Linked DNA regions of Phreatobacter oligotrophus. The protein of the gene in region 1 interacts with the protein of each later gene in a pairwise test. Links are inferred from orthologs where the notes say so. Each region holds a gene or a part of one and is shown on either strand. Other genes may lie near its edges.

The links. The genes of interacting proteins can lie anywhere in the genome.
Region 2: the proteins of gyrA (region 1) and gyrB interact in binary tests that used the Escherichia coli proteins (3 or more experiments, as listed by UniProt). The link is inferred for Phreatobacter oligotrophus from one-to-one orthologs.

Annotation. Positions count from the first base shown.
Region 1 is NZ_PZZL01000004.1:24,016-28,243, reverse strand. The notes cover bases 643-3,993. They hold gyrA (DNA gyrase subunit A), read right to left. Parts: upstream 3,600-3,993; coding sequence 843-3,599; downstream 643-842. Other genes in these bases: C8P69_RS09895 (MarC family protein), read left to right, coding at 3,811-3,993; C8P69_RS09905 (M20 family metallopeptidase), read left to right, coding at 643-771. Outside these bases: more of C8P69_RS09905, read left to right, coding at 1-642; more of C8P69_RS09895, read left to right, coding at 3,994-4,228. UniProt on the Escherichia coli protein: A type II topoisomerase that negatively supercoils closed circular double-stranded (ds) DNA in an ATP-dependent manner to maintain chromosomes in an underwound state.
Region 2 is NZ_PZZL01000005.1:182,518-186,503, forward strand. What follows is about bases 436-3,544. They hold gyrB (DNA topoisomerase (ATP-hydrolyzing) subunit B), read right to left. Parts: upstream 3,149-3,544; coding sequence 722-3,148; downstream 436-721. Other genes in these bases: C8P69_RS13140 (fused MFS/spermidine synthase), read left to right, coding at 436-681; C8P69_RS13150 (GGDEF domain-containing protein), read left to right, coding at 3,425-3,544. In the rest of the region: more of C8P69_RS13140, read left to right, coding at 1-435; more of C8P69_RS13150, read left to right, coding at 3,545-3,986. UniProt on the Escherichia coli protein: DNA gyrase negatively supercoils closed circular double-stranded DNA in an ATP-dependent manner to maintain chromosomes in an underwound state.

The sequences.
Region 1 (4,228 bases):
TTCAAGGCGCTTGGCGGCGCGCCATGCCCGATCAAGGTGCTGATCACCTCGGACGAGGAGATCGCCTCGCCGTCGTCGCGGCCGATCATCGAACGCGAGGGCCGCGCGGCGCGGGCCGTCTACAATTCCGAGCCTGGGCGGCCGTCGGGGAATGTCACCACGGGCCGCAAGGGCGGCGTCTTCATGCGCTTCGACGTCTATGGCAAAGCTGCTCACTCCGGCGGCAATTTCACAAGCGGCATCAGTGCGATCGGCGAGATCGCTCACAAGATCGTTCAGATCCATGCCCTGACGGATCTCGATCGCGGGATCACGCTGAATGTCGGCCTCGTCTCGGGCGGTCAGTCCGTGAACACCACGGCCCCGCATGCCGAGGGGCAGATCGACCTGCGCTACATCGACCCCGCCGACCGCGCCTCCACCCTCGCCGCCATCCAGCGGATCATCGATACCCCCACGGTGAAGGGCACGACGGCGAAGCTGGAGATCAAGGGCGAGTTCCTGCCGGTGGTCCAGACGCCGGAGGCCAAGGCCATCTTCACCGCCTACCAGGCGGCAGCGCGCGATGCGGGCCTCACCAGCCTCGATGGCGAATTTTCCGGCGGCTGCGCCGATTCCGGTTTCACGGCGAGCGTCGGCACGCCGACCATCTGCGGCGTCGGCCCGGTCGGCGGCAATGCCCACACGGTCGAGGAATATCTGGAGATCGACAGCATCGTGCCGCGGGCCCAGGCGCTCGCCCTGGCGATCCTCAGGACACAGGTCGACTGACCGCCTGACCAAACGCAATCGCCCGGCACGGGGCCGGGCGATCAAAAGCGTTTCGGGTCGGAAGACCGAGCTCAGCCCTCGGTGGCCTCACCGCCCTCGGCCTCGGGTCCGTCACCCTCCTCCTCGTCACCCTCGTCGGAGATGTGCTCGACGGAGACCACCTTCTCGGTCTCGTGGGTATCGAAGACGATGACGCCCTGGGTGCCGCGGCCGGCGACCCGGATACCGGAGACGGGGCAGCGGATGAGCTGGCCGCCATCGGTCACCAGCATGATCTGGTCGCGCTCCTCCACGGGGAAGGATGCCACCAGCCGGCCGTTGCGCTCGTTCACCGCCATGGCGACGATGCCTTTGCCGCCGCGCCCGGTGATCCGGTACTCGAAGGACGAGGTGCGCTTGCCGTAGCCGTTCTCGGAGATGGTGAGCACGACCTGCTCGGCCGCCGACATCGCGGCATAGCGATCGGCGGCGAGTTCGCCGGAGCCGTTGCTCTCCTCCTCGTCGGCCGCTTCCGAGCCGGCCGCCTCGCCCGCAATGGCGCGGCGCATCTTGAGATAGGCCGAGCGCTCCTCCGAGTTCGCCTCGAAGTGGCGCAGGATCGCCATGGAGATGATGCGATCGTCCTCGGCGAGCGTGATGCCGCGCACGCCCATGGAGTCGCGGCCCTTGAAGACGCGCACCTCCGGCACGGCGAAGCGGATGCATTGGCCGAGCGCGGTGGTCAGCAGCACGTCGTCCGCCTCGGTGCAGACCGCGACGTCGACAATGCCCTCGCCCTCGTCGAGCTTCATGGCGATCTTGCCGCCGCGATTGACCTGCACGAAGTCCGACAGCTTGTTGCGCCGGACCGTGCCACGGGTGGTCGCGAACATGGCGTCGAGCTCGCCCCAGGTGGCCTCGTCCTCAGGCAGCGGCAGCACGGTGGTGATGCGCTCGTCCGGCTCCAGCGGGAGGATGTTGACGAAGGCCTTGCCGCGCGCCTGGGGCGCGGCCAGCGGCAGGCGCCAGACCTTCATCTTGTAGACCTGGCCCTTCGAGGAGAAGAACAGGATCGGCGTGTGGGTGTTGGCGACGAAGAGGCGGGTGACGAAATCCTCGTCCTTCGTCTGCATGCCGGAGCGGCCCTTGCCGCCGCGGCGCTGCGCCCGGTAGGTCGAGAGCGGCACGCGCTTGACGTAGCCGGCATGGGAGACGGTGACGACCATGTCCTCGCGGGCGATCAGATCCTCATCGTCGAACTCACCGATGCCGTCGACGATCTCGGTGCGCCGGGGCGTGGCGAACTCGTCGCGCACCGACTTCAGCTCGTTGGTGATGATCTCGAGGATGCGGGCGCGCGAGCGCAGGATGTCGAGATAATCGGTGATCTCGTCGGCCAGCGTCTTCAGCTCGTCGCCAATCTCGTCGCGGCCGAGGGCGGTGAGGCGGCGCAGCGGCAGGTCGAGGATGGCGCGGGCCTGCGTCTCCGACAGGCGGTAGGTGCCATCGGCGTTGATGGGATGGCGCGGATCATCGACCAGCTGGATCAGCGAGGCAATGTCGCGGGCGTCCCAGTCGCGGCCCATGAGGGCCTCGCGGGCGGAGGCCGGGTCGGCGGATGTCCGGATGATGCGGATCATCTCGTCGATATTCGCCACGGCTATGGCAAGGCCGCACAGGACATGGGCGCGGTCGCGCGCCTTGCCGAGCAGGAACTTGGTGCGGCGGGAGACGACCTCCTCGCGGAAGGCGATGAAGGTGACGAGCAGGTCCTTGAGGTTCATCACCTCGGGACGGCCGCCGTTCAGCGCCACGAAATTGCAGCCGAAGCTCTGCTGCAGGGCAGTGAAGCGGAAGAGCTGGTTGAGCACCACGTCGGCGACGGCGTCGCGCTTCAGCTCGATGACGACGCGCATGCCCTCGCGGTCGCTCTCGTCGCGGAATTCGGAGATGCCCTCGACCTTCTTCTCGCGCACCAGTTCGGCGAGGCGCTCCAGCATCTGCGCCTTGTTCACCTGATACGGGATCTCGGTGACGATGATCGCCTCGCGCTCCTTGCGCAGCGTCTCGATCGAGGTGCGGGCGCGCATGACCACCGAACCACGGCCGGTGAGATAGGCCTGGCGGATGCCGGCGCGGCCGAGGATGAGGCCGGCGGTCGGAAAATCCGGCCCCGGCACATAGTCCATCAGCTCCTCGATCTCGATCTCGGGCTTCTCGATCGTGGCGATGCAGGCATCGATGATCTCGCCGAGATTGTGCGGCGGGATGTTCGTGGCCATGCCGACGGCGATGCCGCCGCCGCCATTCACCAGCAAGTTGGGGAACTTGGCCGGGAGAACCTTCGGCTCGCGCTCGGAATTGTCGTAGTTGTCCTGGAAATCGACCGTCTGCTTGTCGAGGTCGGAGACCAGCTCGCCGGCGATCTTCTCGAGGCGCACCTCGGTGTAACGCATGGCCGCCGGAGGATCGCCGTCGACCGAGCCGAAATTGCCCTGCCCGTCGATGAGCTCGACGCGCATGGAGAAGTCCTGCGCCATGCGGACGAGGGCGTCGTAGACCGACTGGTCGCCGTGCGGATGGTACTTACCGATGACGTCGCCGACGACGCGGGCCGACTTGCGATAGGGCTTGTTCCACTCGTAGCCGTTCTCGTGCATCGAGTAGAGGATGCGGCGGTGGACCGGCTTCAGGCCGTCGCGGGCATCGGGCAGCGCACGGCTGACGATGACGCTCATCGCATAGTCAAGATAGGACCGCCGCATCTCGTCCGTGATCGAGACGGGGCGAATTTCGGTCGGGTCGGTGGGCGTGGCGCCCGCCGGCGTCTTGTCGTCGTCTTCGGCCAAGAGAACTCTTCCGATGGGGCGGATGGAGGCCATCCGCGGGACCCGGACCTTCTATCCGATTCCGCTCGGGATAACCAACCCCGGCGGCGATTTCAGGGCACCAGATAGCGCCCTGTTTTCAATGGGTTGGAAAGGTTCCTGTCAGCCCTGTGGACGACGCGGGTCTCGCGGGGTCACAATCTCCCGGAAACAGCGGCAGAACAGGGTCCCGATGACGCTCGAATTCCTCACCGGCGCCCTCGTCACCATGTTCGTGATCGTCGAGCCGATCGCGCTTGTGCCGATCTTCCTGGCGGTCACCCAGGGCTTCTCCGCCGCGCAGCGCCAGCAGGTCGCCTGGCGCGCCTGCCTGATCGCCTTCCTGATCCTTGCCGCCTGCGCTTTCTTCGGCGACTGGCTCCTGCGGATGCTCGGCATTTCCCTGCCGGCCTTCCGGATCGCCGGCGGCCTCCTGGTGTTCTGGATCGCCTTCGAGATGGTCTTCGGGCTGCGCGCCAGCCGCAAGAGCGAGACGGCCAAGGAGGCCATCGACAAGGAGCACATCGTCAACGTCGCCGCCTTCCCCATGGCGATCCCGCTGCTGGCGGGCCCCGGCGCCATCACCGCGACCCTGCTGCTCGCCGGTCAGG
Region 2 (3,986 bases), on another replicon or contig:
TATTTCTACCGGGGCGGTCCCTATAGCGAGGCGATCGAGGCGGTCCGCACACTCCGCGGCGGCCGGATCGGCCGCGTCGCGGTGGTCGGGCTCGGCATGGGCTCCCTCGCCTGTCACGCCAGGCCCGGCGAAGAATGGGTCTTCTTCGAGATCGATCCCGTCGTGGTGAAGATCGCCCAGGACCAGCGGCTCTTCCGCTCGCTGTCCGCCTGCACGCCCGGCGCCCGCGTCGTCACTGGCGACGGCCGGCTGACCCTCGCCGACGAACCGCAGCCCTACGATCTCATCATCCTGGATGCCTTCAGCTCCAACGCCGTTCCCGTGCACCTGCTGACGGCCGAGGCCCTCGCCGGCTATGGCGCCAAGCTGACGCCCGATGGCGCCCTGCTCTTCAACATCACCAACCGCAGCATGGAGCTTGCCTCGGTGGTGGCCGCCTCGGCCAAGGCCAACGATATGGTGACGGCAGCCAAGGCGGACCGGAACCCCATCGGCGATCCCGATGTCACCCTGCTCGCCAAAGCCGAGGTCGCCATCGTGGCGCGCTCGCCGAGGGCCCTCGGGCAGCTCGCCGATGACCCGAACTGGCGGCGGGTCGAGGCACCCGCCAGTGTCCGCACCTGGACCGACGACTATTCGAACGTCGTCGACGCCATCCGCCGTCGCGTCTTGGAGCCGTGACACGCCCATCTGGCGGACGAGCCACGGCTAACCTCCTGCCTCAGGCGTCGACCGTCGCGCTCAGCGCGTTCTCCTGGATGAACTCGCGCCGCGGCTCCACCACGTCGCCCATCAGCTTGACGAATATGTCGTCGGCCTCGTCGATCTCCTTGATCTTCACCTGCAGGAGCGAGCGGGCATTGCGGTCGAGCGTCGTCTCCCAGAGCTGCTCGGCGTTCATCTCGCCGAGGCCTTTGTAGCGCTGCAGCTTGATGCCGTGGGCGCCGGCGTCGCGAACGAGCTCGAACAGCGCCATGGGGCCGGCGACCAGGTCCTCGCCGGACTTGCGGCGGAAGTGGGCGGGCTTGTCGTAGACGGCGCCGAGGCGGGCCGAGTACTCGTCGAGCTTGCGCGCCTCCAGCGAGGAGAGGAGCGCGCCGTCGAGCATGGCGACTTCCTTCACGCCGCGCACGGTGCGCGAGAACAGGTAGCGCTCGCCGTCGAAGGAGCCTTCCCAGCCGCGCTCGATCTCGTCGGAGATGGCGTCGAGCCGGCGGGCGATCTCGGTGGCGAGCTCCGCCGCACGGGCGGGATCGCGGGCGAGCGCCGGATTGAGCGCGCCGGCAATCGCCGCCTGCTCGACCACGGCCGGGCTGTAGCGGGAATGGACGGCGGCGATCAGGTTCTTCACCTGCCGCGCCTCCTCGACGATGGCGGCAAGGTCGGGACCGGCGCAGATCTCGCCCGAGCCGAGCACGAGGAGGCTGTCCTCGATGCCCCCGGAGATCAGGTAGTCGTCCAGCGCGCGCTCGTTCTTGATGTAGGTCTCGCTCTTGCCGCGGCTGACCTTGTAGAGCGGCGGCTGGGCGATGAAGATATGGCCGCGCTCGATGATCTCCGGCATCTGCCGGAAGAAGAAGGTGAGCAGCAGGGTCCGGATGTGGGAGCCGTCGACGTCGGCGTCCGTCATCAGGATGATCTTGTGATAGCGCAGCTTCTCGATGTTGAACTCGTCGCGGCCGATGCCGGTGCCGAGCGCCATGATCAGCGTGCCGATCATTTCCGACGAGAGCATCTTGTCGAAGCGGGCGCGCTCGACGTTGAGGATCTTGCCACGCAGCGGCAGCACCGCCTGGAAGGCGCGGTCGCGGCCCTGCTTGGCGGAGCCGCCGGCCGAGTCACCCTCGACGATGAAGAGTTCGGACTTGGCGGGGTCGCGCTCCTGGCAGTCGGCGAGCTTTCCCGGAAGCGAGGCGACGTCGAGCGCCGTCTTGCGGCGGGTGAGCTCGCGCGCCTTGCGGGCGGCCTCGCGCGCCGCGGCAGCTTCCGCCACCTTCTGCACGATGGCCTTGCCCTCGGCCGGATGCTCCTCGAACCAGGTGGACAGCGCCTCGTTGACGATGCTCTCGACCACCGGACGGACTTCCGACGAGACCAGCTTGTCCTTGGTCTGCGAGGAGAACTTCGGATCCGGCACCTTGACCGAGATGATGGCGGTCAGGCCCTCGCGGCAATCGTCACCGGTGAGGTCGACCTTCTCCTTCTTGGTGACGCCAGAGCTCTCGGCATAGTTCGTCACCTGGCGGGTCAGCGCGCCGCGGAAGCCGGCGAGGTGGGTGCCGCCGTCGCGCTGGGGGATGTTGTTGGTGAAGCACAGCACGTTCTCGTGGTAGCTGTCGTTCCACCACAGCGCGACCTCGACGGTGATGCCGTCGCGCTCGGCCTTGAGCATGATCGGGTTCGGCACCAGCGGCGTCTTGTTGCGGTCGAGATAGCGCACGAAGGCCTCGACGCCGCCCTCGTAGAACAGCTCGACGCGCTTCTCCTCCACATGCCGCCGGTCGGTCAGGACGATCCGCACGCCGGAATTGAGGAAAGCGAGCTCGCGCAGCCGGTGCTCCAGCGTGGCGAAGTCGTACTCCACCATGGTGAAGGTGTCGGTGGAGGCGAGGAAGGTCACGGCCGTGCCGCGCTTGCCGTTGGCCGGGCCGACCTCGATGAGGGGCGCCACCGGGTCGCCGTGGCGGAACTCGACGAAATGCTCCTTGCCGCCGCGCCAGATGTTCAGCTTCAGCCAGGTCGACAGGGCGTTGACCACCGAGACGCCGACGCCGTGCAGGCCGCCGGAGACCTTGTAGGAGTTCTGGTCGAACTTACCGCCGGCATGGAGCTGGGTCATGATGACCTCGGCCGCCGAGATGCCCTCGGTCGGATGCAGGTCGGTCGGGATGCCGCGGCCGTTGTCGGTGACGGTCACCGAATTGTCGGCGTTCAGCGTCACCGTCACTTCCGTCGCGTGGCCGGCCAGCGCCTCGTCGATGGCGTTGTCGACGACCTCGTAGACCATGTGGTGGAGGCCCGAGCCGTCATCGGTGTCGCCGATATACATGCCGGGGCGCTTGCGGACGGCGTCGAGACCCTTGAGGACCTTGATGCTGTCGGCGCCATAATCGGCTTCGTTGACGTCGGTACGGGCGGGTTCGGCCATGAGCCTCGATCTCTCCTTGGGGCACGCCACGGGCGCGCCCGCGCGAGCCTTGCGATTCGGTCCGGCAGTCTAGCGGGAACGGGTCGGGGTGTCCTGCAGCGCGCGAGGGCGTGACCCGAACCGGCCCCTTCATAGGCCCGAAAAGGGGAGAATGAAAGGCGCAGCGGCCTGCCGCGCCGCCGTGTGGAAGGGCCGTTGACCCGAGGTCACGTTCAGGATTGCTTAGCGCCTACCGTGCTACCCCCACGGACGACGTGTGATTTAGGTTCCCTTGGTTTGGTTATCCGCATCCAGCATCTCCAGTGGCTCGGTGGGGTCGTGGCGGCTGCAGCCTGCCTCGCCCTGGGAGTCCTGTCGCTGCACGCCAACCTCTCCGATCACATGCGCTATCGCCGCGCCGGCGAGCAGCTGCAGCGCTTCCATGCCTCGCTGATCGCCGCCACCTCCGTGTCCGCCGAACGCGGCCCCGCCAACAGCGCCATGGGCGGCCGCGAGGAGGATCGCGCCATCCTCGCCGCGGCCCTCGCCGCCCGCAGGGCGCTGACCGACCGCGACATCGCCGTCGCCGAGGCGCAGATCGGTCGCGACGCGCGCTCCCAGGCCATCGCCCAGATTGCCCGCCAGCTGCGCGAGGACCTCGCCGCCGGCCGCGCGGCAGTGGATGCCGTCATCGCCCGTCCGGCCGCCTATCGCGGCGGCGCACCGACGCGGCAGGCCATCGAGGCCATGTTCACCGCCGCCGATACGGCGGGGAGGCTCCGGGAGGCCCTCGGCCACGACGCGGTGCTGGAAGCCTCCGAGCTTGCCTCCGACGTCATCATCAACACCGTCGCCGGCG